One region of the Streptomyces sp. NPDC051064 genome, then DNA from elsewhere that is predicted to be linked to it. Evidence: predicted binding sites of a transcription regulator. Region 1 holds the regulator's gene; each other region holds the start of a gene.
The links. Region 1 encodes HrcA, which represses chaperone genes, less so after heat shock. Its sites were predicted from a motif close to TTNGCACTCNGNNNNNCNGAGTGCNAA; they were not measured.
Positions count from the first base shown of each region.

Region 1 (3,272 bases):
CCTCCCGCCATCGGGGCCTGCACGATCGGGTACCGGCAGAGATCGGTCAGCGCCAAGGACATGCCCGCATCGTGCCACGTCCTGCGGATCGTGCCGAATCAGCCCCTTTCACACGGCGGACGCCCGCCGCACGCACCGCACCGCCCGCCGGTACGGGACCGGCGGGCGGTGCGGTGACAGGGTTCAGCGGCCGTTGAAGGCGTCCTTCAGGCGGGAGAAGAGCCCCTGCTGCCCGGGCTGGAACTGACCGGTGGGCCGCTCCTCGCCGCGCAGCTTGGCCAGCTCCCGCAGGAGGCGCTCCTGCTCGGGGTCCATCTTCGTCGGGGTCATGACCTCGACGTGCACGATCAGGTCGCCGCGCCCGCCGCCACGCAGGTGCGTGATGCCGCGCCCGTGCAGCGGGACCGACTGGCCGGACTGGGTGCCCGGCCTGATGTCGATCTCCTCCAGCCCGTCGAGCGTCTCCAGCGGCACCTGGGTGCCGAGCGCCGCGGCGGTCATCGGGATGGTGACCGTGCAGTGCAGGTCGTCGCCGCGCCGCTGGAACACGGCGTGCGAGACCTCGTGGATCTCGACGTACAGGTCGCCGGCGGGGCCGCCGCCGGGGCCGACCTCGCCCTCGCCCGCGAGCTGGATCCGGGTGCCGTTGTCGACACCGGCGGGGATCTTCACGGTGAGGGTGCGCCGCGAGCGGATGCGGCCGTCACCGGCGCACTCGGGGCACGGGGTCGGCACGACCGTGCCGAAGCCCTGGCACTGCGGGCAGGGCCGCGAGGTCATGACCTGGCCGAGGAAGGACCTCGTGACCTGGGAGACCTCGCCGCGGCCGCGGCACATGTCACAGGTCTGCGCGGAGGTGCCGGGTGCGGCGCCCTCGCCACTGCAGGTCGTGCAGACGACCGCCGTGTCGACCTGGATGTCCTTGGTCGTGCCGAAGGCCGCCTCGTTGAGGTCGATCTCCAGCCGGATCATGGCGTCCTGGCCCCGCCGGGTCCGCGAACGGGGCCCGCGCTGCCCGGCGTTGCCGAAGAACGCGTCCATGATGTCGCTGAAGTTGCCGAAGCCTCCGGCTCCGAACCCTCCCGCGCCACCGCCGCCGCCCGACTGGGACAGCGGGTCGCCGCCGAGGTCGTAGACCTGCTTCTTCTGCGGGTCCGACAGCACCTCGTAAGCGGCGTTGATCTCCTTGAACCGCTCCTGGGTCTTCGGATCCGGGTTGACATCCGGGTGCAGCTCGCGTGCGAGCCGACGGAATGCCTTCTTGATCTCGTCCTGAGATGCGTCGCGGCGCACGCCTAGTACGGCGTAGTAGTCCGTGGCCACTTACGAATCCGCCAGGATCTGTCCGACGTAACGTGCCACTGCGCGTACCGCTCCCATCGTTCCGGGGTAGTCCATGCGGGTCGGTCCGACCACGCCGAGTTTGGCGACTGCCTCGTCGCCCGAACCGTAGCCGACCGCGACGACGGACGTGGAGTTGAGGCCCTCGTGGGCGTTCTCGTGCCCGATCCGTACGGTCATGCCTGAGTCCGTTGCCTCACCGAGCAGCTTCAGCAGCACGACCTGCTCCTCCAATGCCTCCAGCACCGGCCGGATCATCACAGGGAAGTCGTGCCCGAAGCGGGTGAGATTGGAGGTGCCGCCGATGATCAGCCGCTCCTCCGTCTCTTCGACCAGAGTCTCGAGGAGGACGGAGAGCACCGTCGACACGGTTCCCCGGTCCTCGTTCTCGAAGGACTCCGGCAGGTCCTGCACCAGCCGGGGGACGTCCGCGAAGCGTCGTCCGACGACCCGGCTGTTGAGCCGGGCCCGCAGATCGGCCAGTGACGTGTCACCGAACGGTGCAGGGCAGTCGATCATACGCTGTTCGACCCGGCCCGTGTCCGTGATGAGGACGAGCATCAGCCGGGCCGGGGCCAGCGACAGCAGCTCCACGTGCCGGACCGTCGACCGGGTCAGCGAGGGGTACTGCACGACGGCGACCTGCCTGGTCAGCTGCGCGAGCAGCCGGACCGTGCGGCCCACGACGTCGTCGAGGTCGACCGCGCCGTCGAGGAAATTCTGAATGGCCCGGCGCTCCGGCGACGACAGCGGCTTGACGCCCGCGAGTTTGTCGACGAAGAGACGATAGCCCTTGTCCGTCGGAATGCGCCCCGCACTCGTGTGCGGCTGGGCGATGAAGCCCTCGTCCTCCAGCACCGCCATGTCGTTGCGGACAGTCGCCGGGGAGACCCCGAGGCTGTGCCGCTCCGTGAGCGCCTTGGAGCCGACGGGCTCCTCGGTGCCGACATAGTCCTGAACGATGGCGCGCAGCACTTCGAGTCTGCGTTCGCTGAGCACCGCGCACACCTCCAGCTGTGGTTCTTCGGCGTCTGCCTGGCACTCTGTGCGTTCGAGTGCCAGCAATCCCCCCGGTCAGTGTACGGGGGCGGGGTGGGCCAGGGGCAAGGGCGACCGGCCACGCCGTCGTGGGATCGCGCAGGTCGTTGCCGATAGCGTCGCCGTATGGACGTCTCTTGGGAAGAGTTCGGCTGGGAGCGGTTGGGCAACGGTACGGGGCGGCGGCGCCTCCCCGTCTGGGACGCGACCGCCGCGCTGGTGGCAGGGCCGGACGGTGCGCTGCTCTACGACACCGGCGCGACGCTCCGCGAGGGGGTCGAGCTGCGCACCCAGGCCGAGGGCCTGCTGGGCCGCAGGGTGACACATATCGCACTCAGCCATCCGCACTTCGACCATGTGCTGGGCACCGCCGCCTTCTCCGGGGCGGAGGTCTACGGGGCGGTCGGCACGGCGGAGCTGCTGGGGCGGGGCGCCGAGGAGCTGCGCGCCGACGCGCTGCGGCACGGGATGGGCGAGGCGGACGCCACGGCGGCCACGGACGCCCTGGTGGCCCCGCGGCACCAGGTGAGCGGCGAGTGGACGCTCGATCTCGGCGGCGGCTTCCAGGTGCTGCTGGCCAATGTGGGGCCCGGTCACAGCGGCCACGACCTCGCGGTGCTGGTGCCGGGCTCCCCCGTCGTGGTGCTCTGCGGCGATCTGGTCGAGGAGTCCGGCGAACCGCAGGCGGGCCGGGACGCGGCCCCCTCCCACTGGCCGGCCGCGCTGGACCGGCTGCTGGAGCTGGGCGGCGAGGACGCGCTGTACGTGCCGGGGCACGGGGCGGTGGTGGACGCGGCGTTCGTCCGGGCGCAGCGCGAGCAACTGGCGGTCCGGTTCGGCGTGTCGTGAACGCGGCCCCGATTATCGTGCTGCCATGCGCAGCTACCAGCCGG
Region 1 covers NZ_JBITFK010000001.1:920,078-923,349, forward strand. Annotated here, with positions in the region: gene ACIBCU_RS04405 (nitronate monooxygenase) at 1-62, opposite strand, end outside; gene dnaJ (molecular chaperone DnaJ) at 184-1,323, opposite strand; gene hrcA (heat-inducible transcriptional repressor HrcA) at 1,324-2,340, opposite strand; gene ACIBCU_RS04420 (MBL fold metallo-hydrolase) at 2,506-3,228, shown strand; gene ACIBCU_RS04425 (DUF3097 domain-containing protein) at 3,254-3,272, shown strand, end outside.

Region 2 (3,272 bases), on a different contig from region 1:
TCGACCGCGGCGCGGGTCGCGGAGATGGCGTCCTCCAGACGGTGCTTCTTCTCCTTGAGCTCCACCTCGGTGGCCGCACCGACACGGATCACGCACACGCCGCCGGCCAGCTTCGCGAGGCGCTCCTGGAGCTTCTCGCGGTCCCAGTCGGAGTCCGTGGACTCGATCTCGGCCTTGATCTGGTTGACGCGGCCCTTGACGTCGGCGGAGTCGCCGCCGCCGTCGACGATGGTCGTGTCGTCCTTGGAGACGGTGACGCGGCGGGCGGTGCCCAGCACGTCCAGACCGGCCTGGTCGAGCTTGAGGCCGACCTCCTCGGCGATGACGGTCGCACCGGTGAGGGTGGCGATGTCGCCGAGCATGGCCTTGCGGCGGTCACCGAAGCCCGGGGCCTTCACCGCGACGGCGTTGAAGGTGCCACGGATCTTGTTGACGACGAGGGTGGAGAGCGCCTCGCCCTCGACGTCCTCGGCGATGATCAGGAGCGGCTTGGATGCGCCGGCCTGGATGACCTTCTCCAGCAGCGGGAGCAGCTCCTGGATGGAGCCGATCTTGCCCTGGTGGATCAGGATGTACGGGTCGTCGAGGACGGCCTCCATACGCTCCTGGTCGGTCACCATGTACGGGGACAGGTAGCCCTTGTCGAAGGCCATGCCCTCGGTGAACTCGAGGTCCAGACCGAAGGTGTTGGACTCCTCGACGGTGATGACACCGTCCTTGCCGACCTTGTCCATCGCGTCCGCGATGAGCTCGCCGACCTGCGGGTCCTGCGCGGAGAGCGCGGCCACGGCGGCGATGTCGGCCTTGTCGTCGATCGGGCGGGCGGTCGCGAGGAGCTCCTCGGACACGGCCTTCACGGCGGCGTCGATGCCCTTCTTCAGGGCGGCCGGGGACGCGCCCGCGGCGACGTTGCGCAGGCCTTCGCGGACGAGGGCCTGGGCGAGCACGGTGGCGGTGGTGGTGCCGTCACCCGCTACGTCGTTGGTCTTGGTCGCCACCTCCTTCACCAGCTGGGCACCGAGGTTCTCGTACGGGTCGTCGAGCTCGACCTCGCGCGCGATGGTGACACCGTCGTTGGTGATGGTGGGAGCGCCGAACTTCTTGTCGATGACGACGTTGCGGCCCTTCGGGCCGATCGTCACCTTCACCGTGTCGGCAAGCTTGTTGACGCCGCGCTCAAGGGCGCGACGGGCGTCCTCGTCGAACTTCAGAATCTTCGCCATGGGCTGAGCTGTCCTCTCAAACGAACTGCGCCCCTCGCCGCCCGGCTAGTGATTTCGCAGGGGGCCAGGGGCGCAGAACAGAAGCAAACGTGGGTGAACTACTTCTCGACGATCGCGAGAACGTCGCGCGCCGAGAGGACGAGGTACTCCTCGCCGTTGTACTTCACCTCGGTGCCGCCGTACTTGCTGTACAGAACGACATCGCCGGTCTTGACGTCGAGCGGCAGGCGCTCGCCGTTCTCGAAGCGGCCCGGGCCCACGGCCAGGACGACGCCCTCCTGGGGCTTCTCCTTGGCGGTGTCCGGAATGACCAGGCCGGAAGCCGTGGTCTGCTCGGCGTCGAGCGGCTGGACCACAATGCGGTCCTCGAGCGGCTTGATCGCAACCTTGGAGCTGGTGGTCGACACGATCCGGTCTCCCCCTTCGGAGATCTCACGGGGTTTAACAGTCTGTGGGATGCCCGACCGGACCGATCCGTCGTCGCGGGTGCCGGACCTGCCCTGTCGCGCAGCTGTTCTGGCACTCTCCCTGGGGGAGTGCCAGCACTGACACTATGACCGCGATTAGCACTCGGTCAAGCGGAGTGCCAATTCACCACCCTCGCGTGGCGCCGTGGGACCGGCGCACGCCCGGACAACGCGGGAGATCTCCACAGGGTTCCGCACGGCGGATGACCGCCCGTCAGACGTAGTCCTCCAGCCTGGCCACGGCGTATCCCTTGTCGGTGACCGTCTTCATGACGTTGCGGATCATGTCGGCCATGGAGCCGTCCCAGTCCTCACGCCCCCGGAAGTGGGTGAGGATGATGTCGCCGGGGTGCAGGTCCTGGTCCCACTCGCGCCACTCCATGTGGTCGGGAAACGCCTCGGCGGCCCACAGGGGCACGGCCTTGATGCCGCAGGACCTGGCGATGCGCAGGGTGTCGCCGTTGTAATTGCCGTACGGCGGGCGGAAGAGGGTGGGCCGCTTCCCCAGGAACTTCTCGATCTTGTCCTGCGAGCCACAGATCTCCCGCTGCTGCTCCTCCCGGGAGAGCCCCGGGAGATAGCGGTGGTTGAGCGTGTGGTTGCTGAGGGTGACACCCCGGGCCTGCATGTCCTTGAAGTAGCCGTAGTCCTCACTGACTTCGTAGTCGCTGAGGAAGGCGCTGTACGGGATGTTCAGCTCCGACATCATCCGCAGCAGTTCAGGATCCTTCTCCGCGCCGTCGTCCATCGTCAGGAAGACGACCCGCTCCTTGGTCGGCACGGTGGTGAAGACCGGCGGCAGATCCTCCGCGCCCTCGACCTCGAAGCCCTCACGGGTGGTGATGTGCGGCTTCTCGGCCGGCGGCGCGGGTGCGACGAGCGGGACCTTGGCCAGGCCCCACTTCCTCGCGACGGCGGTACGGGCAGCGACCGCCCGCTTCAGCCGCTCGGCCTCGGCCTTCGCCTTCGCCTCGGCCGCGGCGGGGCCCGCCTGCGCGGCGGCGGCACCCGGCTGCCCGGCCACCGGCTTCTGCCGCCCGGCGGCCCCTTCGTCCGCACCGTCGCCACACCCGGAGGCAGCGGCACCGGTCAGCAGGGCGACCAGGACCGCGCAGACCGGCCTGTGGCGCTTCGGTACTCTTTTGTCGTTTTGTCGTACTAGCTGCATGGCGCCGCATCCTGCCACCGGGCCACCGGCCGTCTCCGGCGACACCTCCGGGGGACCCGCCGGGTCCCCCGGCTGGCTCACAATGGACTGGTGAACGCCTTTCCCCCTGCCGATCAGGCCGGCCCGGCCGACCCGCTCGCCGCCTTCGCCGCCCTCCGCACCCCCGAAGGCGCGGCGCTCCTGGACGAGCTGCGCGACCACGACCCCGCCCGGGAGCTGGCGACCGCGACCCGGCTGCGCCGCACGCACCCCGCCGCCCTCGTGTCGGCGGCGCTCGGCCAGGCGCGGCTGCGTCAGCGCGCGGTGGCGAAGTTCGGGGCGGCGGACGCGTACCGCATGTTCTTCACCCCCGACGGCGTGGAGCAGGCGACACGCACCTCGGTCGCCGGCTACCGGGCCGGGCGGTTCGCGGAG
Region 2 covers NZ_JBITFK010000002.1:296,719-299,990, reverse strand. Annotated here, with positions in the region: gene groL (chaperonin GroEL) at 1-1,223, opposite strand, end outside; gene groES (co-chaperone GroES) at 1,322-1,630, opposite strand; gene ACIBCU_RS08215 (polysaccharide deacetylase family protein) at 1,905-2,858, opposite strand; gene ACIBCU_RS08210 (methyltransferase domain-containing protein) at 2,949-3,272, shown strand, end outside.
Region 2: groES (co-chaperone GroES) is a predicted target of HrcA. The motif match lies at 1,787-1,813, and genes of this name have one in related genera.

Region 3 (3,272 bases), on a different contig from region 1:
TCGATGATGCCCTCGGCGATCATGTCGACGTACTCGCCGGTCGCGGCGTTGAGACCGTGACCGATCGGCAGGTTGCGCACCTTCTCGACGATGACGCCACCCTCGAGACCACCGTTGACGGCGATCTGCTTGAGCGGGGCCTCCAGCGCGAGCTTCACGGCGTTGGCGCCCGTGGCCTCGTCACCGGTCAGGTCGAGCTTCTCGAAGACGGCCGAGGCCTGGAGCAGAGCCACGCCACCACCGGCGACGATGCCCTCCTCGACGGCGGCCTTGGCGTTGCGCACCGCGTCCTCGATGCGGTGCTTGCGCTCCTTGAGCTCCACCTCGGTGGCGGCGCCGGCCTTGATGACGGCCACGCCGCCGGCCAGCTTCGCGAGGCGCTCCTGGAGCTTCTCGCGGTCGTAGTCCGAGTCGGAGTTCTCGATCTCGGCACGGATCTGCTTGACGCGACCCTGGACCTGGTCGCTTTCGCCGCCACCGTCGACGATGGTCGTCTCGTCCTTGGTGATGACGACCTTGCGAGCGGTGCCGAGCAGGTCGAGACCGGCGTTCTCCAGCTTGAGACCGACCTCCTCGGAGATGACGGTGCCACCGGTGAGGATGGCGATGTCGCCGAGCATGGCCTTGCGGCGGTCACCGAAGCCCGGAGCCTTGACGGCGACGGACTTGAAGGTGCCACGGATCTTGTTGACGACCAGGGTCGACAGGGCCTCGCCCTCGACGTCCTCCGCGATGATCAGCAGGGGCTTGCCCGACTGCATGACCTTCTCGAGCAGCGGAAGGAGGTCCTTCACGTTGCTGATCTTGGAGTTGACGATCAGGATGTACGGGTCGTCGAAGGACGACTCCATACGCTCCATGTCGGTGGCGAAGTACGCCGAGATGTAGCCCTTGTCGAAGCGCATACCCTCGGTGAGCTCGAGCTCCAGACCGAAGGTCTGGGACTCCTCGACGGTGATGACGCCTTCCTTGCCGACCTTGTCCATCGCCTCGGCGATCTTGGCGCCGATCTCGGTGTCGGCGGCGGAGATGGAGGCCGTCGAAGCGATCTGCTCCTTGGTCTCCACGTCCTTCGCCTGCTCCAGCAGAGCGGCGGAGACGGCCTCGACGGCCTTCTCGATGCCACGCTTCAGAGCCATCGGGTTGGCACCCGCGGCGACGTTGCGCAGGCCCTCGCGGACGAGCGCCTGGGCGAGAACGGTGGCGGTGGTCGTACCGTCGCCGGCGACGTCGTCCGTCTTCTTGGCGACCTCCTTGACCAGCTCCGCACCGATCTTCTCGTACGGGTCCTCGAGCTCGATCTCCTTGGCGATGGAAACACCATCGTTGGTGATCGTGGGCGCGCCCCACTTCTTCTCGAGGACGACGTTACGGCCCTTGGGGCCGAGGGTGACCTTGACGGCGTCGGCGAGCTGGTTCATCCCGCGCTCGAGACCGCGCCGTGCCTCCTCGTCGAACGCGATGATCTTGGCCATGTGAAGTGGTCCTCCCGGACAGGGGTGGATTTCTCCGGACCGAGTGGCGCCCGCGACGGACGGCCAGCGTGCTCAGTGGTTCCTTGCCCCACGGAGCCTGCGGGCCTCACCGGCCCGGTCCAAGTTTTCTGTCACTCTCACCTGGAGAGTGCTAACGCCAATGATTAGCACTCGACCCCTACGAGTGCAAGCGTCACCCTCGGGATGTGGACAACCTTCGGGCGGACGAGGACGCACGTGAGGCCCGTATCCCTGGCCGGGGTACGGGCCTCACGTGCGTGAGTAGTGTCGTCGGACGACCGCGCCGAGCTCAGCCGACGGCGAGCTTGACCATGTCCGCCTGCGGCCCCTTCTGGCCCTGCGAGATCTCGAATTCAACTCGCTGACCCTCTTCGAGGGTGCGGTACCCGTCCATCTGGATCGCGCTGTAGTGGACGAAAACATCCGCACCACCGTCGACCGCGATGAAGCCGTACCCCTTCTCCGCGTTGAACCACTTGACGGTGCCCTGAGCCATGCCTAACTCCCCTATTACTGGCCCTTGCACGAGCACCGCACTTCGCGGGCCCGGGTCAGAACTCACCCTCCGACAGGAGAGGGTGGCGTGCGCCGGAACGCGTCGACCGCGGCCGAATGTATCTGCCCAACTGCCCTCTGCAACAGGTCAATCGGACGAGAATTCTGGGCACGGGTGACCGCACGCAATGGGGGAACTCATAAGATTCCAGGGCAAGTCGGGCCTGACAAAGGCCACTTATGCCACAAGGAGTTCACTTACTTTGGCTGCTTCTTGTCGCGGCCGGGCGCATTCTCATATGCGGGCGGCACGGGCAGCTGCGGGGACTTCCCCAACTGTACCGTGCTCAACCATGCAGAATGACCCCCTCCGCTTCTCGCGGAGGGGGTCATATCGCTCACGCCGTGCGGTCGGGCCGCCGGTCGGGCCCGTGACCGTGTCGGGAGATCAGCCTCCGGCGACGGCCGGGATGATCGAGACGCCCGCGCCGTCCGGGGTGACCGCGTCCAGGCCGCCCTCGAAGCGCACGTCGTCGTCGTTGACGTACACGTTGACGAAGCGGCGCAGCTTGCCCTGGTCGTCCAGGACACGGGCGCCGATGCCCGGGTGGTTCTGCTCCAGGGACGCGATGACCTCGGAGAGGGTCGCACCCTCGGCCGGGACCTCGGCCTGACCGCCCGTGTAGGTGCGGAGGATGGTGGGGATACGGACCTTGACGCTCATGTGGGTGCCTTCCTTCGGTCTCGGGTGTCAGTTGGCGGCGGCGAGGCCCGCGTCGCGGAACGCGTCCAGGCTGGGCCGGATCGTCGCCGACAGGCCGGTCGTGGGGGCGACCGCGTCGAGCGTCTTCAGTCCGTCGCCGGTGTTCAGGACGACGGTGGTGAGGGCCGGGTCGAGCAGGCCGGCGTCGATCAGCTTCTTCGTCACACCGACCGTCACCCCGCCCGCGGTCTCCGCGAAGATGCCCTCGGTGCGGGCCAGCAGCTTGATCGCGTCGACCACCTGCTCGTCGTTCACGTCCTCCACGGCGCCGCCGGTGCGCCGGGCGATGTCCAGGACGTAAGGGCCGTCGGCCGGGTTGCCGATCGCCAGGGACTTGGCGATGGTGTTCGGCTTCTGCGGACGCACGACGTCGTGGCCGGCCTTGAAGGCGGTGGAGACCGGCGAGCAGCCCTCGGCCTGGGCGCCGAAGATCTTGTACGGCTTGTCCTCGACGAGGCCGAGCTTGATCAGCTCCTGCAGCCCCTTGTCGATCTTCGTGAGCTGCGAGCCGGACGCGA
Region 3 covers NZ_JBITFK010000012.1:38,263-41,534, forward strand. Annotated here, with positions in the region: gene groL (chaperonin GroEL) at 1-1,475, opposite strand, end outside; gene ACIBCU_RS34035 (cold-shock protein) at 1,786-1,992, opposite strand; gene ACIBCU_RS34040 (MoaD/ThiS family protein) at 2,440-2,715, opposite strand; gene thrC (threonine synthase) at 2,743-3,272, opposite strand, start outside.
Region 3: groL (chaperonin GroEL) is a predicted target of HrcA. The motif match lies at 1,640-1,666, and genes of this name have one in related genera.